DNA from 2 places in the Mesorhizobium sp. WSM3873 genome. Region 2 is predicted to be linked to the other one. Evidence: riboswitches for the same ligand, from Rfam matches in the RefSeq annotation. Region 2 holds a riboswitch; the other holds the start of a gene.
The links. A riboswitch is a leader RNA that binds a small molecule or an ion and turns the genes downstream of it on or off. The one in region 2 is predicted to bind glycine.
Positions count from the first base shown of each region.

Region 1 (15,092 bases), on a different contig from region 2:
CCCAGATAGAGCGCATTGCCATGCGCGTCGGCCAGCACCTGGATCTCGATATGGCGCGGGTCGACGACGAATTTCTCGATGAAGACGCGGTCATCGCCGAAAGAGCTTTTCGCTTCCGAACGCGCTCGCTCGAAGCCGTCGCGCACTTCCGCGCTGCTCCAGGCGATGCGCATGCCCTTGCCGCCGCCGCCGGCCGAGGCCTTGATCATCACCGGATAGCCGATCTCGCCGGCAATCCTTTCGGCGTGGTCGGCATTGTCGATCACGCCCAGCCAGCCGGGTACGGTCGAAACCTTGGCTTGGCTGGCGAACTTCTTCGATTCGATCTTGTCGCCCATTGCGCGGATCGCCTTGGGCTTCGGTCCGATGAAGATGATGCCTTCCTTTTCCAGCGCTTCGCAGAAAGAGGCGCGTTCCGACAGGAAGCCATAACCCGGATGCACCGCTTCGGCGCCGGTTTCCTTGCAGGCGGCGATGATCTTCTCAGGCACTAGATAGCTCTGCGCGGCCGGCGACGGGCCGATATGCACAGCCTCGTCGGCCATTTCGACATGCACGGCGTCGCGATCGACGTCCGAATAAACCGCGACCGTGGCGATCCCCATCTTGCGCGCCGTCTTGATCACGCGGCAGGCGATCTCGCCGCGATTGGCGATCAGGATCTTCTTGAACATTCGGATGTCGTTCCTCCGGCGAAGCGGTCCAGTTCTATGGACAATCCCGACGCGCCTCAAGTGTCTCCAGCCCCTGCCCTTCGGCACTCGATGCTTTTGCAGAACGGCGTCGAAAAACGTCGTAACAGACGTTGGCCGCCACCTTCGAACCCGGTAAGGTGGTGGCGAGCGCAAGAAAATGGCAGGCGGTATTCGCCTCGCCGGGCAGGCTCGGCGGCCTGCCATAAAGCTGAGACTTTTAAGATTGCCTTGGGAGGAATGCCTCATGAAAACGCGTGCCGCAGTTGCCGTTGGTGCCGGAAAGCCGCTGGAGATCATGGAGGTAGACCTTGAGGGGCCGCGCGACGGCGAGGTTCTGATCGAGGTCAAGGCGACCGGCATCTGCCACACCGATGAGTTCACGCTCTCGGGCGCCGATCCGGAAGGCATCTTTCCGGCGATCCTCGGCCATGAGGGCGCCGGCATCGTCGTCGATGTCGGCAAGGGCGTGACCTCGGTCAGGAAGGGCGACCATGTCATCCCGCTCTATACGCCCGAATGCCGGCAGTGCCCGTCCTGTCTGTCGCGCAAGACCAATCTGTGCACCGCCATCCGCGCCACGCAGGGCCAAGGCCTGATGCCGGACGGCACCTCGCGCTTTTCGGTCGGCGGCGAGAAGCTGTTCCACTATATGGGCTGCTCGACCTTCTCCAACTTCACCGTGCTGCCGGAGATCGCGGTCGCCAAGGTCAATCCCGACGCCCCCTTCGACAAGATCTGCTATATCGGCTGCGGCGTGACCACCGGCATCGGCGCCGTCATCAACACGGCCAAGGTCGAGCAGGGCGCCACCGCTGTCGTCTTCGGCCTCGGCGGCATTGGCCTGAACGTCATCCAGGGCCTTCGCCTGGCCGGCGCCGACATGATCATCGGCGTCGACTTGAACAACGACAAGAAGGCCTGGGGCGAGAAGTTCGGCATGACGCATTTCGTCAATCCGCAGGAGATCGACGGCGACATCGTGCCTTACCTGGTCAACCTGACCAAGCGCGGCGCCGACCAGATCGGCGGCGCCGACTACACTTTCGACTGCACCGGCAACACCAAGGTGATGCGCCAGGCGCTGGAAGCCTCGCATCGCGGCTGGGGCAAGTCGGTCATCATCGGCGTTGCCGGCGCCGGCCAGGAGATTGCGACGCGGCCCTTCCAGTTGGTCACCGGTCGCATCTGGATGGGCACCGCCTTCGGCGGCGCGCGCGGCCGCACCGACGTGCCGAAGATCGTCGACTGGTACATGGACAAGAAGATCCAGATCGACCCGATGATCACCCATACGCTGACGCTCGACGACATCAACAAGGGTTTTGATCTCATGCATGAGGGCAAGTCGATCCGCAGCGTCGTGGTTTATTGAAGCAATGCCGCATCGGTCGCGGGCTGGAGCCCGCGACCGATGCGGCTCAACATGGGAGGAAGGACGAATGGCGGAAAAATTGCATCCGAAGATCGACAACGGGCTGCCGAAGGAAAGTGCTGCCTTTTCCGGCGGCACGCTGGTCTGTCTCTGCACCAGCAACCCGGTGAAGGTGAAGGTCAAGGGCCAGATCGCCCACAACCATGCCTGCGGCTGCACCAAATGCTGGAAGCCGGAAGGCGCGGTGTTCTCGGTCGTGGCCGTTGCCGGCACCGGCGACGTCACTGTGGCCGAGAATGGCGACAAGCTGAAGGTGGTCGACCCGGCAGCGCTGATCCAGCGCCATGCCTGCACCAGCTGCGGCGTCCACATGTACGGCCCGGTCGAGCGCGACCATCCCTTCAAGGGTCTGTCCTTCATCCATCCCGAGCGTTTCGAGGAGGACGGCTGGTCGCCGCCGGGCTTTGCCGCCTTCGTCTCCTCCATCATCGAAGCCGGCGTCGACCCGAGCCGCATGGACGGCATCCGCGGCCAGCTGAAGTCGATCGGGCTCGAACCCTATGACTGCCTCAACCCCGCCCTGATGGACTACATCGCCACCTGGACGGCGAAGAAGTCGGGAGCCTTGGCGGCCTGACGATTGCGGGATTTCTGGTAAAGGGCCGGCCAACGCCGGCCCTTTGCACATTTGGAGAGACGATGCCAGCACCCATCATCTATGTCGATGCCGATGCCTGTCCGGTGAAGGCCGAGGTCGAGAAGGTGGCGGAACGGCACGGCGTCGTGGTTACCTATGTCTCCAATGGCGGCCTGCGCCCGTCGCGCGATCCGATGATCCGCAATGTCGTAGTCTCCAAGGGCGCGGACGCTGCGGACGACTGGATCGTCGAGAACGCCAAACCCAACGATGTCGTGGTGACGGCCGATATCCCGCTTGCCGCGCGCACGGTGGCGCTCGGCGCGCATGTGCTGGGACCTACGGGCCGTCCCTTCACGCCCGAGACCATCGGCATGGCGGTGGCGATGCGGGATTTGAAGCAGCATCTGCGCGAGACCGGCGAAAGCCGCGGCTTGAACGCCGCCTTCACGGCGAAGGACAGGTCAAACTTTCTCGGCGAGCTCGACCGCATCTTGCGGCGGGCGCTCAAACCCGCCACACCCGGCTGACCCGAAGCCCTTGAGAACCGGCCATGGGCGACGACATATCCCTCAACACGCCGATCCACCGGCACGTGCAGTTCGCTTTGGCTGCGGCCATCGGCATTGTCGCGCTGCTTCTCGCCCTGATGCTGGGGGCGCCGCTGCCCTACTCCATCGGCGCCAACCTCTTCTTCGCCGCTTACACTCTTCTGGTGTTGGTCGCGATGCCGAGGCTCACCGTCCGTTACCTGAGCAAGAACGCGCGTGCCACGGACCTGCCGGTGCTGCTGATTTTTGCGGTCACGCTCCTGGTCGTCGGCCTCGCCATCGGCTCGCTGTTTCAGCTCATCAACCAAAAGGCTGCCGCGCATCCGCTGGAGGTTCTGTTCGCGATGCTGTCGATCCCGCTTGGCTGGTTCACAATCCATGCCATGGCGGCGCTGCATTATGCGCATGTCTACTGGATGGACGGCGACGAGATCGACGAGAAAACCAGGAAGAAGAATCCGGTCGGCGGCCTCGATTTTCCCGGCGGCAAACGCCCGGAAGGCTGGGATTTCCTGTATTTCGCGACCGTCATCGGCATGACTGCGCAAACCGCCGACACTGGGATAACGACCTCGCGCATGCGCCAGGTCGTGCTCGTCCATTCGATCCTGAGCTTTTTCTTTAACACGGTGATCGTCGCCGCCGCGGTCAATCTCGCGGTCAGCCTGGGCAGTCCATAATAAATCCGTGATCGGATGAAACAACGCTTGGGCCGGAGACGTATTGGGAGGAGAACAAGGCTCTGAGAGGCCGCAGACGAGCGAGCCGGGAGGACATCCAGATATGGAGACCGTCGCCAGAAGCGAACCCTCCACCGAGGTAGAAGCATCCACGCCGAAGGACCCGACGCTGATTTACCGGCAATCGGGCTGGACGCGCCTGACCCATTGGCTCTGGGCGTTCTCGCTGTTCTTCATGCTGCTTTCGGGCCTGCAGATCTTCAACGCGCGCCCGCAACTCTACATCGGCAAGGAATCGGGCTTCCAATACAACAATACGATCCTCGAGATCGGCGCCGAAAACACAGACGGCGGACCGCGCGGCTTTGCCAAAATCTTCGGGCATCGCTTCGACACCACCGGCGTGCTCGGCTGGTCCGGCCCTCCCGGACAGGAAACGCCGCGCGCCTTTCCGTCCTGGGCGACGATCCCGTCCTACTACGACCTCGGCACGGCCCGCGTCGTGCATTTCTTCTTCGCCTGGGTGCTGAGCGCAACCCTGCTCCTTTGGCTGATCGCGAGCCTGATCAACGGCCATATCCGCCGCGATCTTGCCCCTCGCCTGGATGACTTGCGCAAGTTGCCGCGCGACATCGTCGACCATGCGAAGCTGAAATTCCACCACGCGCGCGAATACAACACGCTGCAGAAAATGGCCTATGGCGGCGTGCTCTTCGTGCTGTTGCCGCTGATGATCATCACCGGGCTTGCGATGTCGCCGAGCATGAACTCGGTGCTTCCCTGGCTCAATGAAATCCTGGGCGGTCGGCAGACGGCTCGCACCATCCACTTCATTGTCATGGTGCTGCTCGTGCTCTTCTTCGTCGTCCATATGCTGATGATCGTGGCTGCCGGCCCGATCAACGAGCTGCGCTCGATCATCACCGGCTGGTACCGCACCGACCCGCCCGCAAAGCACGACCAGGCAACCGAGAGGAGCGCCTGACATGGCAAAATTCCAGATTAGCCGCCGGAAGTTCTTAACCTCCGCCAGCCTCGGTCTGTCAGGCATCGCGCTGTCGGGCTGCGATGCCTTCGACAGCGGTCTGGGCGTCGGCAGCGGGCTGCGCAGCTTCCTCGAAAATGCCAACGGGCTGACATACCGCGCACAGCGCCTGCTTGCCGGCCGGGACGCGCTGGCACCGGAATTCAGCGAGGCCGACATCCGCCAGCCGCAGCGGCCGAACGGCGTCACCGCGCCTGACGACGACACCTATAAGGGTCTTCTCGCCAATAATTTCGCCGACTGGCGCCTGGAGGTGACCGGCCTCGTCGAAAAACCGCTGTCGCTCACCCGCGAGCAGTTGCAGAACATGCCGAGCCGCACCCAGATCACCCGCCACGACTGCGTTGAAGGCTGGAGCTGCATCGCCAAATGGACCGGCACGCCGCTCTCGCTGGTGCTCGATCAGGCCATCGTCAAGCCGCAGGCGCGCTACGTCATGTTCCATTGCCTCGACACGATCGAGCAAAGCCTGTCTGGCGACATCAAATATTACGGCAGCATCGACCTGATCGATGCCCGCCATCCGCAAACGATCCTGGCCTACGGCTTGAACGGCAAGCCGCTGCCGGTCGAGAACGGCGCGCCGCTGCGGGTGCGGGTCGAGCGCCAGCTCGGCTACAAGATGCCGAAATATCTCTACAAGATCGAGCTGGTCGACGGCTTCGCCAATGTCGGCGGCGGTCGCGGCGGCTATTGGGAAGACAATGGCTACGACTGGTATGCCGGTATTTGATGGCGCTTCGCCTGCAGGCCGAGCACGATCTTGCGTCAGCCGAGTTCAACGCGATTGAGAAAAGCCTCACGGCGACAATCGGCCATTCCAACATCATCCTTTGCAAGACGATGGCCTCGGGCGACTAGGCCGCCTTGCTGGGCCGCCGTTCAGACCAGATCGGGTGTTGTCATCGGCGTCGGCTGCCGAGAGATATGTCGCTGGGAGGTGACAAGGTGTCGCCGACGGGCTATGGATGGCGCGTCGAGGGCTCAGGTGACTGAGTCCTACCTGTTTGCGGGAGAGAACAGCGCAAGCTGTCGCCGAAGGGGAAATCGCCCGAAATCTCTCAGGCAAAAGAACCGTGGACGGGAAAGACAACTCTGGAAAGTCGGGAATCTTCCCGCGCCGAAGGTGTAAGCGCTGCCGACAGAGTTACGGGGCGCGAGTCTCTCAGGCTTCAGACAGAGGGGCACGGACTGGACCGCCAATGGCGGTCGATTGCGTGCGACTCTGGAGAAGACATGACCGGCGAAGACACCAAACATCTACCCCTCGAGGATTTGCATAGCGCCGCGGGCGCGCGTTTCGGCGCTTTTGCCGGCTGGTCGATGCCGCTGACCTATCCGGCGGGCGTGATGAAGGAGCACCTCCACACGCGCGAGCATGCCGGCCTGTTCGACATCTCGCATATGAAGCTGTTCGAGGTCGGCGGCCCGGGCGCCGCCGCCCTACTCAACCGCGCCTGCCCGCTCGACGCCGGCGCGCTGGAGATTGCCCAATCCAAATATACCTTCTTCCTCAACGAGGCCGCTGGCGTCATCGACGACTTGATCGTCACGCGTCTTGACGATGGCCGATTCATGGTGGTGGCCAACGCCGGCAATGCGGCCGAGGATGAAAGGCATCTGCGTGCGTTGGCCGCGGATTTCGATGCCAAGGTCGAGCCGCTCGACCGCGTCTTCCTGGCGATCCAGGGCCCGGATGCCTGGGCGGCCCTTTCGCGAGCCGGTATCGAAACGGGCTCGCTGCTGTTCATGCATGGTGTCGAGCCCCGGCAAAACTGGTTCATGAGCCGCTCCGGCTACACCGGCGAGGATGGATTCGAGATCGGGCTGCCGGAAGCGGATGCCCGCGATCTCGTCGGCAAGCTGCTGCAGGATGAGCGCGTGCAATGGATCGGCCTTGCCGCCCGCGATAGCCTGCGGCTCGAGGCCGGGCTCTGCCTGCATGGCCAGGATCTGACACCCGAGATCGATCCGGCGAGCGGCGGTTTGATGTGGGCGATCCCTAAGGAGCTCCGCGCTTCCGGTCACTTCGTCGGCGCCGACGCGCTGCGCTCGATCCTCGACCGCGGGCCGTCTCAGAAGCGGGTTGGCCTGAAGCCCGATGGTCGTCAGCCGGTGCGCGCCGGCGCCGCGCTTGTCGATGCCGACGGCAATGCGGCCGGCCACGTGACCTCGGGCGGCTTCGGCCCGTCGACGGGCCACCCGGTCGCCATGGGCTATGTCGACACTGCGCTGGCCAAGCCCGGCATCAGACTATTCGCCGACGTCCGCGGGACCAGGATCCCGATCGATGTCACTTCGCTGCCCTTCACGCCACATCGCTACCGCAAAGGATGATATTCCGATGGCAAATACCTATTTTACTGAGGATCATGAATGGCTGCGCGTCGAAGGCGGCGTCGCCACCGTCGGCATCACCGACTATGCGCAGGAGCAGCTCGGCGATCTCGTCTTCGTCGAACTGCCGGAAATCGGCCGCAAGCTCGCGAAGGGCGACACTGCAGTAGTCGTCGAATCCGTCAAGGCGGCCTCTGACGTCTACGCGCCGGTCGATGGCGAGATCACCGAAGCCAACACAGCACTGTCGTCGGATCCTTCGTTGGTCAATTCGGCGGCGACCGGCGACGGCTGGCTCTGGAAGATGAAGCTTTCCAACGCAAGCCAACTCGACAGCCTCATGGACGAGGCCGCCTACAAAGCCCATATCGGCTGATACCAGGATCTTTGAAATGACCGCAGCACCCATTCCGTTCTCGGCCCGTCACATCGGCCCCAGCGTCAACGATGTCAGGGCAATGCTCGCCACCATCGGCGTTCCGTCCGTCGAAACGCTGATCAGCCAGGCCGTGCCGAGATCGATCCGCCTCGACCTGCCGCTCAACCTGCCCACTCCGGCCAGCGAGGCCGAAGCACTGGCCGAATTGTCGGCGATGATGGTGAAGAACACGGTGCTGAAGAGCTTCATCGGCGCCGGTTATCACGGCGTCCATGTGCCGCCGGTCATCCAGCGCAACATGTTCGAGAACCCGGCCTGGTACACGGCCTACACGCCTTACCAAGCCGAGATCAGTCAGGGCCGGCTGGAGATGCTGTTCAATTTCCAGACCCTGGTTGCCGAGCTGACCGGCCTGCCGGTGGCGTCGGCATCGCTGCTCGACGAGGCCACCGCCGTTGCCGAAGCGGTCGGCATCGCACTGCGCCATCACCGCGACAAGCGCACCAAGGTGGCGCTTGCCGGCACGCCGCATCCGCAGACGCTCGATGTCGTGCGCACCCGCGCCGAACCGCTCGGCACCGAGGTCGACGGCGAGACCATCGACGACAACACCGCCGCCCTGCTCGTCTCCTGGCCGGACACTTTCGGCGTCTATGGCGACCACAAGGCGGCGATCGAGAAGGCCCGCGCCGCTGGCGCTCTGGTCGTCTTCATCGCCGACCCGCTCGCGCTTACGTTGACGGATGCGCCGGCCAAGCTCGGTGCCGACATCGCCGTCGGTCCGATGCAGCGCTTCGGCGTGCCGATGGGCTTTGGCGGCCCGCACGCAGCCTATTGCGCCGTCTCCGACAAGCTCACCCGTCTGATGCCCGGCCGCCTCGTCGGCCAGTCGACCGACAGCAAGGGCCGCCCAGGCTATCGCCTGGCGCTGCAGACGCGCGAGCAGCACATCCGCCGCGACAAGGCGACCTCCAATATCTGCACCGCGCAGGCGCTGCTCGCCAACATGGCGACGGCCTATGCGATCTGGCACGGTCCCGCCGGTTTGCAAGCGATCGCGGAGCGCGTCCACACTCTCGCCAACCGCCTTGCGGCGGGGCTGAAGACAGCGGGCGTGGCCGTTCTCGGAGCACATCGCTTCGACACTGTGACGGCGGAAGTGAAGGGCAAGGCAGCGGCAATAGCCGCCGCCGCCGAGAAGACTGGCCGGCTGCTGCGCGTCATCGATGCCGACCACGTCGGCATCGCCTTCGACGAGACCTCGACCGAAGCCGACCTCGAAGCGATCGCGGCGCTATTCGGCGCCAAGCCCGGCACGGTGGCAGCCGGCTCGATGCCCGGTAAGCGGCGCGGCAAGGAGTTCCTCACCCAGCCGGTTTTCCACGAGAACCACTCCGAGACCGAGATAATGCGCTTCCTGCGGCGGCTGGCCGACAAGGACCTCGCGCTGGACCGCGCCATGATCCCGCTCGGATCCTGCACCATGAAGCTCAACGCCGCCGCCGAGATGATGCCCGTGAGTTGGGTGAATGTCGCCAACCTGCATCCCTTCGCGCCGGCCAGCCATTCGGCCGGCTATCGGGCCATGGTCGGCGACCTGGAGGCCTGGCTGTCGGAGATCACCGGTTTCGACGCGGTCAGCCTGCAGCCCAATGCCGGCAGCCAGGGCGAATATGCCGGCCTGCTCGCCATCCGCGCCTATCACCGCGCGCGCGGCGAAGGCCACCGCACCGTGTGCCTTATCCCCTCCTCCGCGCATGGCACCAATCCGGCGAGCGCGGCGATGGCGGGAATGAGCGTCGTCGTCGTGCGCTGCGCCGAGGACGGCAGCATCGACATGGATGACATGCGGGCCAAGGCCAACGAGCATTCCAAGAACCTCGCGGCGCTGATGTTCACCTATCCCTCGACGCATGGCGTCTACGAGGAAGGCGCGCGCCATCTCTGCGCCCTCATCCACGAGCATGGCGGCCAGGTCTATTTCGACGGCGCCAACCTCAACGCCCTGGTCGGTCTCGCCCGCCCCGGCGATATCGGCGCCGACGTCTGCCACATGAACCTGCACAAGACCTTCTGCATCCCGCATGGCGGCGGTGGCCCGGGCGTCGGCCCGATCGGCGTCAGGGCGCATCTGAAACCCTATCTGCCGGGCCATGTCACGGAAGGTTCGGCGCATGCCGTCGCCGCCGCGCCCTTCGGCAGCGCTTCGATCCTGCCGATCACCTGGATGTATATCCGCATGATGGGCGGCTCCGGGCTGAAGCAGGCCACCGAGACGGCGATCGTTTCGGCCAACTATGTGGCGACGCGGCTCGCGCCGCATTTCCCCCTCCTCTACAAGGGCAGGAGCGATCGCATCGCCCATGAGTGCATTCTCGACACCCGCGTGCTCAAGGAGAGCGCCGGCATCAGCGTCGACGACATCGCCAAGCGCCTCATTGACTACGGCTTCCACGCCCCGACCATGTCATTCCCGGTCGCCGGAACGCTGATGGTCGAGCCGACGGAATCCGAGCCCAAGCGTGAGCTCGATCGATTCTGCGAGGCGATGATTGCGATCGCCGGCGAGGCGGCGAAGGTGGCAAAGGGCGAATGGCCGCTCGACGACAACCCGCTGGTCAACGCCCCGCACACTGCCGCCGAGGCATTGGCAGGCGCATGGCCGCATCCATACTCGCGGATGGAAGCAGCCTACCCAGCGGCTGACGTCGATCTGGCAGCAAAATACTGGCCGCCGGTTTCGCGCATCGACAATGTCGCCGGCGACCGCAACCTGGTCTGCTCCTGCCCGCCGCTGTCGGAATATCTCGGCGCCGCAGAGTAGACGGTCAGGGCAAGTTAGGCCGAGCGCAGGGCTGGCCCGCTATCGGGCTGGTCCTCCCGGCGTTGGGCGATCACGCGGTTTCGCCCGGCGCGCTTTGCGGCGTAGAGCGCGGCGTCCGCCTCAGCCAGCACCTCGTCCAGGGTCCGACCATCGGCGGCGCCAAATCCCATGCCGCCGCTGACGCTGCTGCGCAACGGACCACGTTGGGTCGGGACGATTTCGGTGCCGAAAGCGACCCCGATCCTGCTTGCCATATCGTGCGCCTTTTCAGGCGTCATGCGCGATAGGACGAGCGCGAACTCCTCACCGCCGAGCCGAAAGGCATCGACCCCGGCCCTGCCATATTTCTTGATCACCGCCGCGAACCGGCAAAGCACCTGATCGCCGACGGGATGGCCGAAGACATCGTTGGTCGTCTTGAAATGGTCGAGGTCGAACATCGCGATCGCCATGAACGGACCGAAGCTGCGACCGCCGTAAAGCTCGCTGAGCGCCCTGCGGTTCATCAGGCCGGTGAGCGGATCGGTCATCGTCGCGGCCTTGAGCTCGATCTGCGCCTGCAGATGGTGCAACGAAAGCGTCAGCGCGCCGAGGCCGGTCATGCAGGCGACCGCGACGACGGAGTTCAACCGCTCCGCCCAGTTGTCGGGCGCGGCGCCGAGAACCCATTGCCCTTGCACCAGCAGCACCAGGCCGCACAGGCCGAAGGATATCCCGCAGGCGCCGCTGAGAAACGAAACGACGAGCAGTATCCGGCGGTCGTGATCGCCCTTGATCCAGAACATCGTTCCGATCGCGCCGAGCAGCGCCGTCACCGTCGAATAGGTGATCAGAAAGCCGACGCCATCGAAGCCGAAATAGGTGACGAGGGCGCAGGCCGCCATCGCTGCCAGCGCCGGCACGATGGCGCGGCGATAACTGCAGATGCCGAGATACTGCATCGCCGACAAACAGATGACGAGGAACCCCAGGCTGAGCAGGGCAAGCACCATCTGGCAGAGCCACGGGTTGGCGTCCTTGGTATAGCGCCAGAACAGGACGACATGGGCAACGAGTACGAGTATGCCGCAGGCGACCGTAAGCACGAAACGCGCCTGCGGCGCGGTGAGCCAGATCGCGAGCATCGTGACGCTGAGGCATGTGCCCGACAGCGCCGCCGCGAGCAGGAGCGAGCTGAAATCCAACATCTCTGAAGATCTGCCGTTGGGGAGACTCGTTGCTTCCTCAATGTAGGTTGTAGAGGCGTGGCGCAAACCCTTTTCGGCCGGTGTCCGCTGCTCGCTCGACAAAGGGTTTACAAAGCGTCGACATGTCAGCTGACACTGCGGCACGGTTCCGCGGTGGGACGGGCCGGAAGCAGATCAGCTCTTGTCGAGCAGCGCCAGGTTGGCGTTGACCACGGTCTGGTCGGCGAGACCGGCCTTGGCTTCGAGCAGCAGCGCCCTTGCCTTCATCTTGTTGCCGCGCAGGAGCTGCGAATAGCCCATATTGTTGACGATCTGCGGCTTGCGCCCGGCGACCCTCAGCAATTGCGCATAGGCGCGGTCGGCGAAGTCGAAGCGGCCGAGCTCGTCATAGGAGGCGGCAAGCCCCATCCAGGCTTCGGCATTGTCTGCCTTGAGCTCCACCGCTTTGCGGAAATGCTGTTCTGCGAGACCGAAATTCGCCTCCCGGAATTGCGCCTTGCCCTCCGTCAGGTCGGCGGCACTGATATCCTTGGCCGTCGCCTGGATTGCGGTGGTCTTGGTCGTGTCGACGCTGCTGTTCGTCGTGCAGCCGGTGATCATCAAGACGGCCGCCGATACCGCCGCTGCCGTGGAAAGTCTGTGACGCATGCCCTGCCCCGTCGCCCGATTTGCCGGGTCGTTCTTCAGCAAGGACCATACAGGAGAGCGATTAAGCTTCGGTGCCGAAATGCGCCTAAATTTCAGTTGCTTGCAAAGGATGCGTTAACCAGCACCGCCGGCCTCAGTGCGACGTCAGCCTTACGACGATCGGGATGATGGCGACCATCAGCACCACCGGCAGGATGCACACCGTCACCGGCACCGACATCTTGGCCGGCAAGGCATGTGCCTTCTCCTCGGCAAGCGACATGCGCTTGTGGCGCATTTCGTCGGAAAAGACACGCAGCGCTCCCGACAGGCTGGTGCCGAGCTCCTTGGACTGCTGCAGGAGCGTCGCGAAGGAGCGCACTTCGTCGAGGCTGAGGCGATCGGCGAGCGCCTTCAGCGCATCGTCGAGGCTGCGGCCGGCCCTCAGCTCCAGCGACACCAGCTGCAGGTTCTGGCTGAGCGACGGATAGGTCCTGGCGAGTTCCTTCGAGACCCGCTCGATGCCGGCCTCCATGCTCATGCCCGCGTCGGAGCAGACGATCATCAGATCCATGAAGTCGGGAAAGCCATTGCGGTATTCGCGCATCTTTTCCCGCACCTTCTGCGTCAGCACCAGGCCGGGCAGGAAATAGCCGGCCGCTCCCGACAGGATGATGAAGGTCCAGCGGCTGGTCACGGTCGATTCGGCGCTGGCCGCCCAATGGTTGACCAGGAATGCCCCAAGCGCCATTCCGACCAGCGCGGCAAAACGGATCAGGAAGAACGTCCCGACGGCGCGCGGCTCCATGTAGCCGGCCTGGATGAGCTTCATGCGCAATCGCGCGACATTCTCCGGATCGCTCTTGGCATAGAATTCCTGCGCCCGCCTCACCGCCTTCTCGCGCACGGCGTTCGCGTTTTTCCTGGGTGCCGGCTCGGGCTGCTCGATCGGCTGCGCCGCCTCGACCTTCAGCCGGCGCTTGACCTCGTTGCGGTCGCCCTGCGCAACGACCAGCGGCCATGCCACCGCGCCGCCGCCCATCACCAGCAGCAGCACCGCCACCGGCATCAGCGATGTCGGCGCTAGCGAGGCAAGGAAGCGGATGACCTCTTCCATTTCAGAACCTGAAATTCGACATCTTGAACATGATGGCATTGCCGAGCAGGAGCCACAGGATTGAGCCGCCCAGCATGTACCAGGTCTTCGGTATCCCCCACACTTCGTGGTAGAATTGCGGCATCAGCACCATGATGGCGGTGAACAGAAGCACCGGCACGGCGGTCAGGATATAGGCCGACATGCGGCCTTCGGTCGAAATGGCGCGCACCTTACGCCGCAGCTTGCCGCGCTCGCGGATGGTCGAGGACAGCCCGTCGAGGATCTCGCGCAGATTGCCGCCGGAGCTGCTTTGGATCGACACAGCGGTGACGAACAGCGGCAGGTCCTCATGGCCGACGCGGTCGAACAGGTTGTTGAGCGCTGAAACCAGGTCCGAGCCATAGGTCACTTCGTCGGCCACGACGCCGAACTCGGTGCCGATCGGATCGGCCATCTCGCGCGCCACCATCGCGATCGCCACCGGCACCGGGTGGCCGGCCTTGAGGCCGCGCGTGATCAGCTCCAGCGCTTCCGGCAGTTGCATGCCGAAGCGCTTATGCCGGCGCTTGCGCAGAAAACGCATCGCCATAACCGGCAGCACCGGCACCAGCACCAGAAGCACGACCAGCCCGAACAGCAAAGGCAGGCCGTACCAGACGGCCAAAAGCGCCAGAGCGAACGCTATCCCCGACGTGATCGTGAGGAATTTGGGCATCGGCATGATCATGCCGGACTGCGTGCGCAAGGCGCGAAAGCGATCGAAGGAAAGGAGGGGCGTGCCCTCTTCCATGCCGCGCTCCTTGCGCAGCTGGATCAGCACCTGCTCCTGGCTGATCTTGTTCTCCGCCAGCTTCATGCGGCGGTTGATCGCCGTGCGCTTGTCGCTGCGGCCGGCATAGAGCAGGTAGCAGCCTTCGGCGATCATGATGCCGGTGAGCGCCGCCGCGGCGTAGACGGCGTAGATCGGGCTGAATCCCTCGAGCACCGGCTACTCCTGCGGCCGGCCGGGTTCGAAATACTTGCCCGGAAATTCAATGCCCATGTTGCGCAGGTCCTCGAGGAAGCGCGGTCGGATGCCCGTCGCCTCGAAATGGCCGACGATCTTGCCATCCGCCTCCATGCCGGTGCGCACGAAGCGGAAGATCTCCTGCATCTGGATGACGTCGCCTTCCATGCCCGTCACTTCGGCGACGCTGGTCACCTTGCGCTTGCCGTCGGACAGGCGCGTCAGTTGCACGATGATGTCGATGGCGCTCGCGATTTGGCTGCGGATCGACTGCACCGTCATCGGCATGCCGGTCATGCCGAGCATCTGTTCGAGGCGCGATATGGCGTCGCGCGGCGTGTTGGCGTGGATGGTCGCCATCGACCCTTCATGGCCGGTGTTCATAGCCTGCAGCATGTCGAAGGCTTCCTCGCCACGGCACTCGCCAAGGATGACGCGGTCGGGCCGCATGCGCAGCGCGTTCTTGACCAGATCGCGCTGCTTCAGCTCGCCATGACCCTCGATGTTTGCCGGGCGCGTTTCCATGCGCGCGACATGCGGCTGCTGCAGCTGCAACTCGGCGGCGTCCTCGATGGTGATCAGGCGCTCGTCCTCGGGAATGAAGGCCGACAAGGCATTGAGCATCGTCGTCTTGCCGGTGCCGGTGCCGCCGG
Region 1 is NZ_LYTM01000034.1:259,477-274,568, reverse strand. It holds gene A9K71_RS20975 (acetyl/propionyl/methylcrotonyl-CoA carboxylase subunit alpha) at 1-674, opposite strand, end outside; gene A9K71_RS20970 (S-(hydroxymethyl)glutathione dehydrogenase/class III alcohol dehydrogenase) at 940-2,067, shown strand; gene gfa (S-(hydroxymethyl)glutathione synthase) at 2,135-2,704, shown strand; gene A9K71_RS20960 (YaiI/YqxD family protein) at 2,767-3,234, shown strand; gene A9K71_RS20955 (DUF1345 domain-containing protein) at 3,258-3,935, shown strand; gene A9K71_RS20950 (cytochrome b/b6 domain-containing protein) at 4,039-4,920, shown strand; gene A9K71_RS20945 (molybdopterin-binding protein) at 4,922-5,713, shown strand; gene A9K71_RS32935 (hypothetical protein) at 5,713-5,841, shown strand; glycine riboswitch at 5,981-6,067, shown strand; gene gcvT (glycine cleavage system aminomethyltransferase GcvT) at 6,217-7,317, shown strand; gene gcvH (glycine cleavage system protein GcvH) at 7,325-7,693, shown strand; gene gcvP (aminomethyl-transferring glycine dehydrogenase) at 7,710-10,520, shown strand; gene A9K71_RS20925 (GGDEF domain-containing protein) at 10,535-11,707, opposite strand; gene A9K71_RS20920 (hypothetical protein) at 11,882-12,355, opposite strand; gene A9K71_RS20915 (type II secretion system F family protein) at 12,489-13,451, opposite strand; gene A9K71_RS20910 (type II secretion system F family protein) at 13,453-14,418, opposite strand; gene A9K71_RS20905 (CpaF family protein) at 14,422-15,092, opposite strand, start outside.
Region 1: linked by a shared signal. The riboswitch ahead of gcvT (glycine cleavage system aminomethyltransferase GcvT) and the one ahead of A9K71_RS05030 (D-amino acid dehydrogenase) in region 2 are both predicted to bind glycine.

Region 2 (15,092 bases):
AAGTGTAAGGCTCTAGGAAACGGTAATTCTCGGTGCCGATAGCGTTGGCCGTGTGCATCAGCTCTGCGACACCTATCACCGAGAGCATCGGGGTGTCTTTGAATATACCAACCAGATAGTTACCCATTCCTGGAATGCAGAGCGGGATGGCCTGAGGGATGACGATACGAACATAGGTCTGTTTGGTGGACATGTTCAGCGCGGTTGCCGCCTCCCATTGCCCACGCGCGACCCCCTCAATCCCGCCGCGATAAACTTCGGACAGGTAGCAGGCATAGTGGAGTCCGATGGCTAGCATCCCTGATATCCATGGACTCAGCCGCACTCCAAATTGTGGGGCAACGTAGAAAACGAAAAAAACCTGAACGAGGAGCGGTGTCGAGCGGATAAACTCTATCAGTTCACGAATGAGCCACCGCAGGAATGTAGCATTGCCACGCTGAACAAGGGCAAGTGCTAGACCCAGCACCATAGCAATAGCATAGCCGGACAGCGCGGCAATGAGGGTGTTGCCCGTGGCGTGTATCAACCGCGGTAAGATTTGCCAGGTGAAATCCCAGTCCCAATTGAACATGACTCAAGCTGAGCCCAACTTGGAGCGCATTCGTCTCTCGAGACTGCGCATACCGGGAGTCAGCAAGAATCTCGCCAATATGTAGTAGATGACCAGCGCTGCGCCGAAAACTTGGGCCGACAGAAATGTCTGGCCGTTGATCTGTTTGGCTTCGAACATGATGTCCGCAACCGATATCAGGGATACGAGGGCCGTGGCCTTCAACAACTCGATCAAGAGATTGCCCCAGGCCGGCAATGCAATCACCAGCGCCTGGGGGAGGATGACGCGGCGCATCCGCTGGGCTGGAGCCATATTGATGGCCAATGCGGCTTCCCACTGCCCCCTTGGCACTGCAAGAACGGCGCCTTTAACCAGTTCGGCGCCGTAAGCCCCGATGTTCAAGCCAATCGCCAAACACCCTGCGGTAAACTTCTCAATTGTAAGGCCGAAGAGCGGAAGCACGAAAAAGATCCAGTAGAGCTGGACCAATAGGGACGTGCCTCTGAACAGTTCAACGTAGCAAACGGCGACCGCTCGCAGAAGGGGCGTTGGCGCAAGCTTGCAGAGGCCTGCAATCATCGATAACGCGATGCTTAGAACCGCCGAGCATGCGAAAATAAGGATTGTCTCCCAGGTGCCTGATAACAGCCGGGGCCAGTACTGCGCAAGAAACTCTAGAAAACCCATAATCTATCCGCTAGCAGGACCGGGATGCGGGCTCCCAGCGGGTGCCCGCATCCGCCGTACCTTACCGGTTTGAGCAAGCCCACTGGGTCGTGGTGGGACCAGGAAGATTAACCTCGGACAAGCCGTACGGCTTGACGGCCTCGATCATCCGAGGTGTCCCAACGTATTTTTTCAAGGCCTCGTTGAACTTGGCCAAGAAATCAGCGTCCTCGGTGCGAAACCCAATGCCCACCCAGTTCTGTGTCCAGTCGGGCAAGTCCGCGGGATTTGTAGCTTCAAACTCGCCGTTCGACCCATCTGCCATCGCCTTTACTTCGAAATAGGTCATTCCGCCGGCGTCCGCGCGGCCCGATTTGACCGCGGCCAGGACTTCAGACGGTCCTGGAACCTGTGTGATCTGGTCGTCGCTCACGCCTTCCTTTTTTGCTGCCTCGATCAGGTTTGCACCTGAATAGGTGACGAATGCAGCGTTCTTCTGAAGGATATCCTTGTAGTTGTGGATGCCCTTGGGATTTCCGGCGGGCACCAGAAACGCATCACCGGTCTTCGCAATTGGCTCAGAAAATGCAACGTTCTTGCAGCGGCTTCCCAGGATGTACATTCCGCCGGTGATTATGTCATAGCGGTTGGCCTGCAGGCCGGGGATAAGGCCGCCCCAATCGGTAACGGTGGTCTCGAAATTGGTCAGGCCCATGTCTTTCAAAATGCCGAGCGCGACGTCGTTGACGAAGCCCTTTGGCTGGCCCTTGTCGTCCGGAAAGGCATAGATCGGCACGTTCGAGAACCCGATCCTGATCGGCTGACCGGCGGTAATGCGGTCTGAAAGCGGACCTGCGGTTACCGAGTAGGCGCCTGCGAACAAGGAAATACCAGCTGCTAGGATGGCTGTTCCCATTTTGGTTTTCATTTTGCTACCCTCTTACTGCCACGATTGATCGTGGTTGATTGCGGCTGCCTGTGGCAAAGATGCAACCGACCGTACCTGGGCATCATGGAGCACTCTTTGCATGCTATTTCGCCAAATGTGCCCGATGGGCGAAACACCCCAACCATAAGTCTGGCTTTTTTGAAATGTTAGCTACCTTTCCCAAGGACAGCCTCCACGACGTTCACCCAATAGTCCACGCCGTACCGGATAGCGTCATCGTCAAAATCGTAGGCGCCATTGTGCAAAGCGGCCGATGGGCCATTGCCGATGAAAATGAGGGCCCCTGGGCGTGCCTGCAGCATGTAAGCGAAATCTTCTGCAACCATCGCCGGCCTTAATCTGTCGTCTACCGCTTCCGCGCCGGTGCATCGAGCCGCGCTAATGGCAAGAGCAGTGGCAGCGCTATCATTCACGGTCGCTGGAACCGATCGGCGGTACCGGTAGGCAATGTCGCCCCCGAAAGCTTGCGCGATTTTGCGCGCAACGATCTCGATCTGGGTCTCGGCGAAGTCACGCAGGGAAGGGGCCAATGCGCGGACGGTTCCAGCCAGTTCAACTTCGTCGGCAATTACATTGTAAGCATTCGAGGCCCGGAGCTTCGTGACTGAAATCACCAGCGACTCGATCGGATCGGTGCTGCGCGACACCAGTCCTTGCAGGCCAGTGATGACTTGGGCGGCGATAACGACCGGATCGACCGCTAGGTGCGGTGCTGCGGCGTGCCCGCCGCGACCTTTTACAACGATATCGAAATCATCCTGGGAGGCCATCATCGGGCCTGCGCAGATCGCGAATTTGCCTACGTCGATCCCTGGCCAGTTGTGCATTCCGAAGACCTGGGAGATGCCAAAACGGTCCAAAAAGCCGTCTTCGACCATCTTGAGCCCGCCCGAGGGCAATTCGACCTCCTCGGCCGGCTGGAAGATGAGCGCGACGGTGCCTCTGAAACTCCTTCTTTGGGAAAGGTACTTTGCAGCACCAAGCAGCATCGCCGTGTGGCCGTCGTGACCGCAGGCGTGCATCTTCCCGGGGGTCCTGGAGGCCCAATCCTTTCCAGTCACTTCATGGATGGGCAATGCGTCCATATCTGCACGGAGGCCGATAGTCGGCCCGTCGCCGCCTTCGCCCCGGATGAAAGCGACCACGCCGGTGGCGGCTATGCCGGTTTCGATATGGTTGATTCCAAAGGACGCCAACTTGTCCGTGACGAACCGTGCGGTCTCATGCACAGCGAAGTCGAGCTCGGGGTTTTGATGCAGATGCCGGCGCCAAGCTGTGGCCTCGTCGGCCAGATGATAAAACGTCTCGACTGGGAACATGCTGACTCCATTCATCGAGCCTGTCGGCCGACGAGGGCCATATCGGCTGGTTGTGCAGATTTACCGGAAGCGCTTGGAACATTTTGGGCAAAACGCGCATCAGCCTGAAATGAAACGATCACGCCTCCACCACGATTGCAATGATGGTCCCATTTGCATGGGGTAGCGTTTCGTTGCGCGTCCGATCTTGCAACGAGCATTTCGGATCGCTAATGCCACATGGTGGTTTCGCATCTGAGGTGCAGGGATGATAGATGATCTTGACCGCCGGATACTCGGGGCGCTTCAAAGAAACAACAGGCTGTCGTTTTCCGAGCTTGCGGACCTCGTGGGTTCGTCCGCTGCCTCATGCATGCGCCGTGTCAACAGGTTACGCGCCGACGGGGTTGTTACCGCGGATATCTCTTTAGTCGACCCCAAGGCGCTCGGGAAATCGTTGACAGTGGTCGTCACCGTGGAACTCGACCGCGAGCGCTTGGACCTCGTCGACGACTTCAAGCGAGCGATGAGGGCGGCAAAAGAAGTCACTCAATGCTATATGATCACAGGCGATGCCGACTTTGTTCTCATAGTAGCAGTAGAGGACGTCGAGGCCTTCGACGTTTTTGTAAAGACCAAACTCTACACAAATCCCAATGTGCGCAAGTTCAAGAGCATGATTGCGCTGGACCGAGTGAAGTTTGAGCCCCGGGTTTTAGTGTAGCCCTTTCAAGGCTGAACATTTCCACCACTCCCGCCCGGTTTTTGAAGCGTGCATTGCGGCCGGCGCGCCACTTTGATCGCAATCAGCGCATCGAAGTCTGCGATTTAATTGGTCGCGGGTGACCGGCGGTCGGCCCAAAAGGCTTCGTTCGGGTCGATACCAGCGGCGCCGTGTGCTGGCGGTCTGAGGTGCGCCAACATTCGAAATGCTGGCACGTGGGGCCGCTGAGCGGTTTGCGGCGATAAATCGTGATCGGGTGTGCGAGCGCCTGGATTGAAAAGATTTGGAGGACTCAGGAATGACACTTGCTGCAGCCGAACCTGCAACAGCTCTCCCGGCCATAGAGCAACGGCACCTGGATCACCGACAGTATCCCCATGGCGTAGCATTCATGGACGGTCAGTACCTGCCTATGTCCGAAGCCAAAATATCCGTCTTGGATTGGGGCTTTCTGCATTCCGATGCCACCTACGACACTGTCCATGTATGGGACGGACGGTTCTTCAGGCTGGACCTGCATCTGGACCGGTTCTTTCGCGGCATGGAAAAGCTCCGCATGAAGCTTCCCTACAGCCGCAGTGAGATCGAAAAAATCCTGTCAACCTGCGTGGCGCTATCTGGGCACAAGTCGGCATATGTCGAAATGGTTTGCACGCGAGGTGGCTCGCCCACCTTTAGCCGTGACCCGCGCCGGTCGGAGAATAGGTTCATCGCATTCGCGGTGCCTTTCGGATCGGTCGCCAACAAGGAACAGCTTGAGCGCGGCCTACATGTCGCCATCAGCAACACCGTTAGGATTCCGCCCAAGTCGATCGATCCGACCATCAAGAACTATCACTGGCTCGATTTGGTGAAAGGCCTGTTCGATGCGTACGACTACGGTGCCGAAACTGCATTGATCGTCGACATCAACGACAACATTGCTGAAGGGCCTGGCTTCAACGTTTTCACCGTCAAGGACGGCCGCCTGAAGACACCGGCTTATGGCGTCCTTGCCGGCATTACCCGGCAGACCGTATTTGATCTATGCGGCAATTTGGGCCTCTCCGTCAGCGCCGGCGACATTGATCGCGACGAGTTGAAGGGTGCCGATGAGGTTTTCATCACGTCTACAGCGGGCGGGATCATGCCCGTGTCCAAGATTGACGAAACCGTTGTAGGGGACGGCAAGGTTGGCGCTCTAACACGCCAGCTGACAGACCTGTATTGGGAGAAGCATGCCGATCCGGCATGGTCGACCGCGGTAAATTACGCATAGTACCGCGATATATTGTCGAGCGTTCCTCCCCGGCGCGGGGAGGGCTGTGCTGCCGAGAGTCTGCCCGATGACCGACGCTTTCATTTCCCATCTCTCGAACGAACTCGCCGGCCTGAAATCGGCCGGCCTCTACAAATCCGAGCGGGTGATCACGTCGACCCAGTCGGCCGAGATCGGGGTCGGCGGGCAGAAGGTGCTTAATTTCTGCGCCAACAACTATCTCGGCCTCGCCGACAGCGCCGAGCTGCGCGCGGCGGCTAGCCAGGCGCTCGACCGCTATGGCTATGGGATGGCGTCGGTGCGCTTTATCTGCGGCACGCAGGAGGAGCACAAGGAACTCGAGGCGACGATTTCATCGTTCCTCGGCATGGAGGACACCATCCTCTATGGCTCGTGCTTCGATGCCAATGGCGGCCTGTTCGAGACGCTGCTCGGCGAGGAGGATGCGGTCATCTCCGATGCGCTGAACCACGCCTCGATCATCGACGGGGTACGGCTGTCGAAGGCAAAGCGCTTCCGCTATGCCAACAACGACATGGCCGATCTCGAAGCGCGGCTGAAAGAGGCGCGCGATTGTCGGTTCCGGCTGATCGCCACCGACGGCGTCTTCTCGATGGACGGCATCATCGCCAATCTTCGGGGCGTGTGCGATCTCGCCGAGAAATACGATGCGATGGTCATGGTCGACGACAGCCACGCGGTCGGCTTCGTCGGCAAGAACGGTCGCGGCTCGGCCGAGCATTGCGGCGTCGAGGGCAGGGTCGACATCATCACCGGCACGCTCGGCAAGGCGCTTGGCGGCGCTTCCGGGGGCTACACCTCTGGTAAGAGGCAGGTGGTCGACTGGCTGCGCCAGCGCTCGCGGCCTTATCTCTTTTCTAACACGCTGATGCCGGCGATCGCCGGTGCCTCGATCAAGGTGTTCGACATGATCCGCAACTCCGATGCGCTGCGCGAGCGCCTCAATGCCAACGCCGCTCGATTCAGGTCACGGATGGGCAAACTCGGCTTCACGCTGGCCGGGGCTGACCACCCGATCATCCCGGTGATGCTGGAGGACGCCAGCCTGGCGCAGGAAATGGCAGCACGCATGCTCAAACGCGGAATCTACGTCATCGGCTTTGCATTCCCGGTTGTGCCCAAGGGACAGGCACGCATCCGCACGCAGATGTCGGCGGCGCATTCCACTGAGGACATTGACCGTGCGGTTGAGGCGTTTGCGGAGGTAGCAAGGGAACTTTCGGTCATATGACCTGCGGTCTCTAACTACCTCGCCGCCAAACAGAGCTTCGGGCGAAAGCCTAGACTAGAACCCCATCAGCGTATCTGCGCTAGCTGCTTCGGCGCCCGAACTGTGAGCAGTTGAGCCTTTCCTTCAGTGACCACGACTGTTTCCTCGTGCAGGACGATTTTACCGGCCTCGTACTCCAAGGCAGGCTCAATGCAGAGCACCATGCCCGGCTGCAATATCGTATTGTCCTCAAGTCGAATTGACGGCGGTTCGGTCAGTCGCAACCCAAGTCCATGCCCCATGCGCCCGTTGCTATTGAGGTCCGCCCCACCCGACGAGAGTGCCTTGGCCATCTGTTCAAAGACAAATCCGGCCGTAACCCCCGCTGTTGCCGCTTGAAGCCCAATCTGGTGCGCTTCCCAAACCTTCTCTTGAGCATACCGTAGGGCATCTGTAGCCCTGCCAATCTGGTAGTTGCGATCGTAATCGCAGAAATACCCGTCGAAGGTCGTACCCGTGTCGATGAAGAGCAGGTCGCCATCAGCGATTGGCCGGTCCCTTGGCCCGCCCGTAATCTCGAAAGGCCCGCCGACGTCGGATCTGCAAATGAGGGTCGGGATAGCGCCGGCGCCGCCCATATTGAGGCGACCGCGGAATTCCCGAAGGATCGTACGTTCAGTATCGCCGATTTTAACGAAATCGGGCACTTGGGCGTATACGGCACCCGCGATGTCGACAGCCTTTTTGATTTTACTGACCTCGGCCGCGCTCTTGATCATGCGGAGCTGCCAAATGAGGCTTGCGCCATCAACAATCTCGACGCTTTTCAGATCACCGATGATCGCATTCAATTGCGTTACCGGCATTCCCAGTCGCAATTCGAAACCAAGCTCAGCCCCGACCCGTCCGTGTCGCCGGGGCAGGTCGGATATCGCAGCGACAACGAGAGATGTGCCTTCGTCCTCGGGCCGAGGCGAAGGCCAGGCTCTGATTTCCTTAATCCACGTCTTCTCGATGATAGCCCTTCCGATCTCGGGAATAATCGCAAGGGGCGCCCCTGTAGCAGCCACCAATACGAACCAAGGTCGGGTGTAGCTCTCCCAGAACGTGGAATCGACACCGATGAAGTACCGGATGTTGTCCATCGAAGTGAGCAACAAGCCGTCGAGGCGGTGTTGACCCATTAGCCGCTGAGCCCGGGCGACACGCTGTTCGAACTCGGTCGGCGCAAAGCCGTAGGAGGCCTCTAGATCCATTCTATAACTCTGTCTATCCAAACGTTCTCGGCCGTGGCGGCTGCATCTACCCACTATCGTAAAGGCGCTCAGTGCACGAAGGATGCCAAAATCGCGCTGGCGCCGCAGACGCTATTTCAAATGTGCCTGATCACTCGCGAGATCTGCGTCGCTTGCCAGATGAGCTCAAGGGCCTTTCGTTGGTTGCCTGAATCAGGCCGCATGAGCATTCAAGCCCCCAATCTCGATTGCCTCCACGGCCACTGCTTCATCGTTGTCAGATGTATCTCCGGTAACCCCTACCGCTCCAAGCAACCGACCGGCCTGGTCTCGCACTAGGACGCCCCCGGGGACGGGAACAATCTTGCCGCCTGATATAGCGGTCAGGCCGGATACAAAGTGAGGGCGGTCAGATGATGCTTTGTCGAGCCAGCGTGAGCCAAAACCGACGGCCAAAGCACCGTAGGCCTTGCCGAACGCAATTTCAAAGCGGAGCATTGAAGCCCCATCCTGCTTCTGAAACGCGACCAAGTGGCCGCCAGCATCCAGAACCGCAACGCTCAGGGGCTTAAGACCCTTCCCGCTTGCCGTCGAGCACGCCCGATTAATGATGGAATTGGCAACTTCCAATGTCAGCTTGGTCATTTGATTTTCCCTTGAGCTTGTTAGTAGGGGCGTCTTCTATGCCGCAAAACGAGCATCGACCGGAATATCCGCAGCCACAATCGTGGCCAGCATGGCCGATGTTGCGGCAGAAAGCGTCCACCCCAGATGCCCGTGACCCGTATTGTAGAAGACACCTGGAACCCGGCCTTTGCCGACCCGCGGCATCATGTTCGGCATCATCGGCCTCAGCCCTGCCCACGGTACAACGTGTTCAGTTGCGACTTTCGGGAACATCATCCGCGTCCAGTCAACCAAAGGTCTGATGCGATCTTCGCGGATGTCGAAATTGACGCCGTTGAACTCTGCGGTCCCTGCTACGCGCAGACGCGCTGCACCGAGGCGGCTGGTCACAATTTTGGCCCGATCGTCCAGAATGCTTACCCAAGGCGCCGAGGAATCTGCCGCAGAGCCATCCAAATCCACCGTAATTGAATACCCTTTTACCGGATAAATATTGATGCGATCCCCGAACATCGCAGCGATATCGCGACTATTTGTTCCCGCACACACTACAATGCCGTCGGCTTCCAACGTCTGATCGGCGCCACCAGTTGTGCAAACGAGGTTAAAGCAATTCCGGCGTTCAATCCGGGTCACCGGAGCGTCATATATAAATTGAGCGCCACGCTTTGTGCAGGCCTTCTCCAAGCCCGCGCAGTACTTGTGAATGTCGCCGGTAGAATCCGACGGGGTGTAAAAACCTCCATAAAAATTGCCATGCATTGCAGGTTCAATCCCGGCAAATTCGCTGGGCGTCACCGAATGCCGGTCGAGGCCACCTTCGTTCAGCATCTTATTCACCTTCAACGCATGGTCGAAGCCGGCTTTGTCCCAGTAAACATGCAGGATCCCGCGACGTACGTGATCAAAGTCGATCCCTTCACGGTCAGCAATCTCGAAGAGGTGCTTACGGGCCGCGATAGCCAGGCGGGTCGTTTCAATCGTGTTCTCGCGGTATCGCGAAATATTGGACACGAACTCCAGCAGCCAGCTGTACTTGTGCCACGACGGGGCAGGGTTCATGAGGAGTGGCGCATCCCGCCGAAGCATCCACTTGATTCCCTTGAGGACGGTCGACCAGTGATTCCAGACTTCGGCATTGCTCGCGGACAGCTGGCCGCCGTTGGCGAACGACGTTTCCATCGCGGCATAGCGACGCCGCTCAACCACAGTGACGTCGTAGCCTTGCTCCAACAAAGCATAAGCCGTCAACACACCGGCAATTCCGGCGCCAATTACAATAATTTTAGGCATTTTAACTCCGAACAGTACAATGGGTGCGAGGCCGGCCCGCGGTGAATCCCCAAATCTGTCTCGGGTACCTGAGAGCTTAACCGGACCTGCCGGCTTTCCCCTTCGGTGGACGCTCGAAGCGTCTCTCTCCAGATTGTTCGGCGGTGCGGTCACTTTTGCCTGAGAGTTTCCTTGGGGGGTTGCTCCGTCGGCGTCGGCAGTTGCCGATCTCTCCCGTCCAGCCTTTCGAACACTGCAGCTATACGATGATAGCCATACCATTGATCGCCATTTCCACATCTGTGCTGAAATGTACGGACCATTTTTCCGGTTTCTCTGACTGATATGAGCCCAATGTGCCCAATTTCAAGAAATCGGCTCAGAGTGGTCCTAGCACGCCGATAAGCGGTTGACACCGCACCTACATGAGATCAGTTCGGCTAAAAGCTGAGCGGAGGCAGTGCTGCTCGCCCATCTGGCTCGATTTAACATAATGGATATTATCGGCACCTCGGCACCGCAATAAGACATTGATTTCGAATGGGGTTTGTCAGTTCCATAATATGCGCCTGAAGGATCGCAGGGATTCGACCTAAGAGACCGCTCTTAGGGCGTGTTACGACGCATATATTTCATGCACATTTGTAAGCGCTGCCTGCAATGCCTTTGTCGGCTTTGCGAAGCGAGCCGCCATATTGGAGGATCCAACCTCCGCCATGCAGTGGATCGCTGCGTGTAAGGCGGGCAGCGAAAAAGTGCAGGCGTAGAATTCCGCGGCTTTGTAACGCTGGTGCAGGGGCAATATTGTCGAGACTTCATGGCTGGCCAGGGATCGACTGGACGCGAGCGATCAAGCTTAGCCACGGGGACGCAGCCGAATTTCGGCTGAGGAAATAGTGCGGCCTGTCGCCGCCGGGTGGAGGGGAGCGTGATGTCGGGCTTGAGCAGATTTGAGAGACCAGTCGTCGTTCAGGTCAGCCGTCACGGCTCTGAGCGCATTGTGCTCGATGCGCGGCGATTAAGAGCCAGAGGGTTCAAAAAGCGAATCTGTAAGAGTGGCGGACGGGGATTCAGCTCCTGGCAGAGGCGGAGAACAGCAGTTGTGACGACCGATTTTGGATCACGCATCAATACCTACTCTTCGAGCCAATGCAGCCCGGCTATGAAGGTGCCGGATGTTGCACCGGAATGGGCGAACTCTGGCGGCATGCCTGGTGCCATCCTCTCGGCATTCCAAGTGCCGGCATGCGGTCGATAGCGCCGAAAAGGTCGGGAGACTTCAGGTGGCGCATCAACGGTTGGCACAGAGGCATCCCGGCTTCCTCCTGAAAGCGGCTTTTGGGCGCGACCGCCGCATTCCACCCCTCGGATAGGGCCTTTCACCTTCTGGGCGTAGACCAAGCGATGGCCTGTCGGAATTGAACCGAGGATTAGCCGCACCCTCGAACTGCCGATGGCGCTCAACCTTGCCCAACTCCACGAGGTGCTCCAGGCCTCCTTTAGTTGGACCGATAGCCATTTGCACCAGTTCAACATCGGCGGCATCATCTATGGCGCGCCGGAGTTCGACGACGACGGCTTCACCGCCAATCGCATCTTCAAGGCAACCGAGTTACGGATGGTCGATTTCGTTTTTTCCTACGATCCCGACGAGCAGCCCATCACGATCCGCTATGAGTACGACTTCGGCGACAACTGGCGCCATCTGCTCCGCCTGGAACGCCTTCCGCGCGAGGCAGGCGTCAATTATCCTCGCTGCATTGCAGTTGGCCGGTCAGGGCCGCCAGAGGACGTCGGCGGCCCGCACGGCTATGCCGAGTTCCAAGAAGCATGGCGCGACAGCGGTCACGAAGTGCATAAGGCCATGCGCCGGTGGGCCGGCCGCAAATTTCATCCCGAAGACTGCGACCTCGACGCCATAAACAAGGCGATCGCCAAGGCAGTGCGCGCCGCGCGAGGAAACTACCGCTTCCGCCGCCAACCCAGGGCAGAGTTGTCCGCACACGACAGAAACCGTTTCAAGCTCAAACCGGCCAACAAAATGTAAGGCGGCATGGCAAGCGAATAGTGACCACAGTTCAATGCCAAAAGAGTTAGCCTGGCTCCGGCGTTCTCCAGCCTCTGCATGAACCTCGCCGAGAGCGCCGGCAACACCACTTTGTCTCTCTTGGCCAACACGACGTGAAGATCGAGATCAGGCCGTGCCAGACTATGTGTGTAATTCTCTAAGTTAAGTGGGCCCCAGGCCCTTCTGAGATCGGTCAGCTCAATCTCAGGCTCAAGGCTATCGCGTATCGATCGTGTCGCGCGGCCCGTCCAGACCATGTCCGCTAGACTCCCCGCCGTCAGGAACAGCGAGGCTTTTGACACGGCCTGGTCGCGCGCAGCAATCAACCCCGCGACCCAGGACCCTAAGCTCATACCAAGAACCGAAATCTCTCCATAGCCTTCGCTTTTCAACCAACGTATGAGCTTTCGCCCATCCAACACTGCCTGCCTTACAGATTGGATCGTTCGACCGAGATTAGGGCTAAGCATATAGTCGGCGTGCACGGAGCCGGGACGGCTGCGTTCGAAGTGATAAGGCATAGCAATCTCGACAACCGTGACGCCACGCTGCGAGAAAAAGTTGGCAATCTGACGATTCCGGGCGCTTGCATTCCAATGGTGAAAAATCACCATCGCCTGATCGAACGAACCGCTTTCTGTGACTTTCGCCCAAACAACATTGTTCGGTTCGATATCAGTCGCAATGTCCGACGGAAATTTTAGCCACCCATCTTTCCATTCAAAACAATCATCGCTCTCACTCGGCTCATCGAAAAAGGCTGGATCAGCCACGGCCTGGTCGGCAAGGACACAAAACTCCTCGATGCTTGCAATCTTCCCCGCGCCCGGAAAGGCGCGGTCCGCGTCAAGGATGAAGTCCGTTGTCTTCTTCCCTACCTCACCGCGTCGCGCACGCCGCTCATCCCAACGATCAAGCCAGCTATGATACACTGTGATTTTTTCCTAATTCGCTTGCTCGCCATCGACCAAATCCGGGATCAAATAGGCCGTATGTCGCGAGCAGCACTCCAACGCCCAGCAGGATCGAAAAGCCAGCAAATGCATCGATCAGCAAGTAGCCAGCCACGAGTAACGCCACGATCGCCGACATCTTCCACAAGAGAACCTGAACCCGACTTCCGCCGCCTAAACGTATGGTCCCGTACACAAAAACAACACAGGTCGAAATAACGATAAGAAAGCTGCTGTAATGCGTCGGCATCCTATAGGCGATCCCGTCGCCCACGTCGTTGCCTCCATAGAAGGCTGACGACATATCGCCGACCAACCAAGCCACGATATCTTCTCCACGCGATGTCAGGTAAGCACTCTGGACCTTCATGACTATGGCGATCAGAACCCCCAAAACAGTACACCGAAAAATTCCGCGCATCACTCTGAGGCTGGCTTGGTTGTGCTCGTGTTGATAATCCACTTCCGGCTGATTACTCGCTGCTTCTCCAATTCTCCAAAGATCATGGATGACCGTATAGAGCAAAATGAGACCTACGAAGAACAGATAAAAGCACAGGCACATGTATAGGTAAGCGAGCCCGGTGAATACGATCGCTTCTGGAACCGATATGACCTCAGGGCGCACAATCGCTAACGAGCCCCAATCCGTCGCATAGTGGCCACCGCCCTTCATCAGCGGGAGCAAACACACGCCGATCCACTGAAAAAGACCGGCGAACAGCACACAAATCAAAAAAACCGCCCAATATGAAAACGAAGAAGCTTCTACGCTGCGCGCCCAGGCATCGTCGCTTTCCATCTTATTGCCATTCCCCACAAGCTTTGGGCGGCCTTCATCTTTCCAAAAGGTCACTAGCTCGGTCACGAAGGCAAAAAACAGTGGCAAAAAGACCATGAAGACGAATGTCCAGTTCGCTGTCCAAAGAAACCCAACCTGCTTGACGACGCCATCCGCCCGGCCATATGTCACGCTGTGAATCCCGGTAATATATGACAAAAACCCAAGAGCGGTGACACCCGCAAACACTGACGCTGGTAGATTCAGGGGAGATCCGTGAGTAAAAAACGCCTCCGATTTCCTCGCCAAACTAAAACGCCGCCTCGGCCCCTTGGCGTCAATATCCCGTTTTAGCTCTGCCGGAGACGCTGTGTCGTCATCGAAGGTCGCAGCCAGTGCTGTATCTGGAATCTCCCGTGCAACGCTGCTTCCGGCGCTCTTCGATTCTCGTCTCTTGGCCGCTAACCTCGATTGCGCCGCACTGAGCTCCATCTGCCATTCGCTGGTGGCCACCGGATCACCGCAGCCAAAAATCCTCGCCAGCCAACGAATGTTGGCAGCGCTAATACCCTTGTCGTTCTCTTGAAACCAAAGCTGCACTGTTCGCAGATCGACCCCGATCCGGTTGGAATCAATTTGTGAAATCGCCTCTGCAAGAAGCTCGGGCGTCCATGGGCCTGCAGGAAATCCATCCTTGCCCAACGGCTGACCCGCACCCGCAGCCGCTAACCGTTTGAATATTTCCTTGAAATCACTCCCATCTCTCGGTGGCGGGAGAAATAACTTTTCATTCTTAAACAACGACTTGCAGGCTCTGATTTCGCTTCGTTTCGTATCCTATCGTGCCATCGTTCCTGATCAACGTATTTTTCAACTCGATGCAACGGGCGAGGGGCGGGCCGCGAATTACTCGGAGCAGGACAATGGCTGTTGAACTGGCATGCAGCAACGGAGAGGCGCAAAAGGCGGAAGGAGTCGTGGATCTGGTCGCGGCGCACCGCCGCGCCATTTCAGCGCTGGAGTGTCTCGGGAAACGTTTGATGCACGCCGGAGAGGCCGAGGCGGCGCTGATCGGTCCGCGGCTTGACGCTGCCATGAAGACCGAGACGGTTGTTCGACGGCAGGCAGCGATGGCGCCGGTGGCTAATGTCGGCGAGCTGAAAATCAAAGCCGCATATTTTAAGCGGCTCATCAACAACGGTTGGTGCGACGTGGATGCGGACGACCTGCAGGAACTGCTGCGGTCATTTGCCGAGTTGCCGATCTAAGAAAAGAGAGCGGAAATCCACGACATGAGCGCGTGCCATGCGGCATAGGTCAGCGCCGGCACCGCGATGATGGCGATGAATGCGAGCGCCCCGGCTATGGCACCGTGCGTGCGGCCCTCGACCGGGTAGTAATAACGGCTCGATTCATCTTCGTGGTTCATTGCTTGCGCTCCCCTGCCCGTCTCAGCAGAAGTTCAATGGGATGT
Region 2 is NZ_LYTM01000005.1:102,525-117,616, forward strand. It holds gene ehuD (ectoine/hydroxyectoine ABC transporter permease subunit EhuD) at 1-574, opposite strand, end outside; gene ehuC (ectoine/hydroxyectoine ABC transporter permease subunit EhuC) at 578-1,243, opposite strand; gene A9K71_RS04995 (transporter substrate-binding domain-containing protein) at 1,305-2,150, opposite strand; gene A9K71_RS05000 (amidohydrolase) at 2,318-3,490, opposite strand; gene A9K71_RS05005 (Lrp/AsnC family transcriptional regulator) at 3,738-4,193, shown strand; gene A9K71_RS05010 (aminotransferase class IV) at 4,492-5,451, shown strand; gene A9K71_RS05015 (glycine C-acetyltransferase) at 5,519-6,703, shown strand; gene A9K71_RS05020 (Xaa-Pro peptidase family protein) at 6,769-7,938, opposite strand; gene A9K71_RS05025 (heme-binding protein) at 8,131-8,562, opposite strand; gene A9K71_RS05030 (D-amino acid dehydrogenase) at 8,599-9,837, opposite strand; glycine riboswitch at 9,883-9,979, opposite strand; partial or broken gene A9K71_RS05035 (plasmid pRiA4b ORF-3 family protein) at 11,228-11,863, shown strand; gene A9K71_RS29850 (alpha/beta hydrolase family protein) at 11,779-12,816, opposite strand; gene A9K71_RS05040 (hypothetical protein) at 12,806-14,419, opposite strand; gene A9K71_RS05045 (hypothetical protein) at 14,542-14,886, shown strand; gene A9K71_RS31160 (hypothetical protein) at 14,883-15,047, opposite strand; gene A9K71_RS05050 (hypothetical protein) at 15,044-15,092, opposite strand, start outside.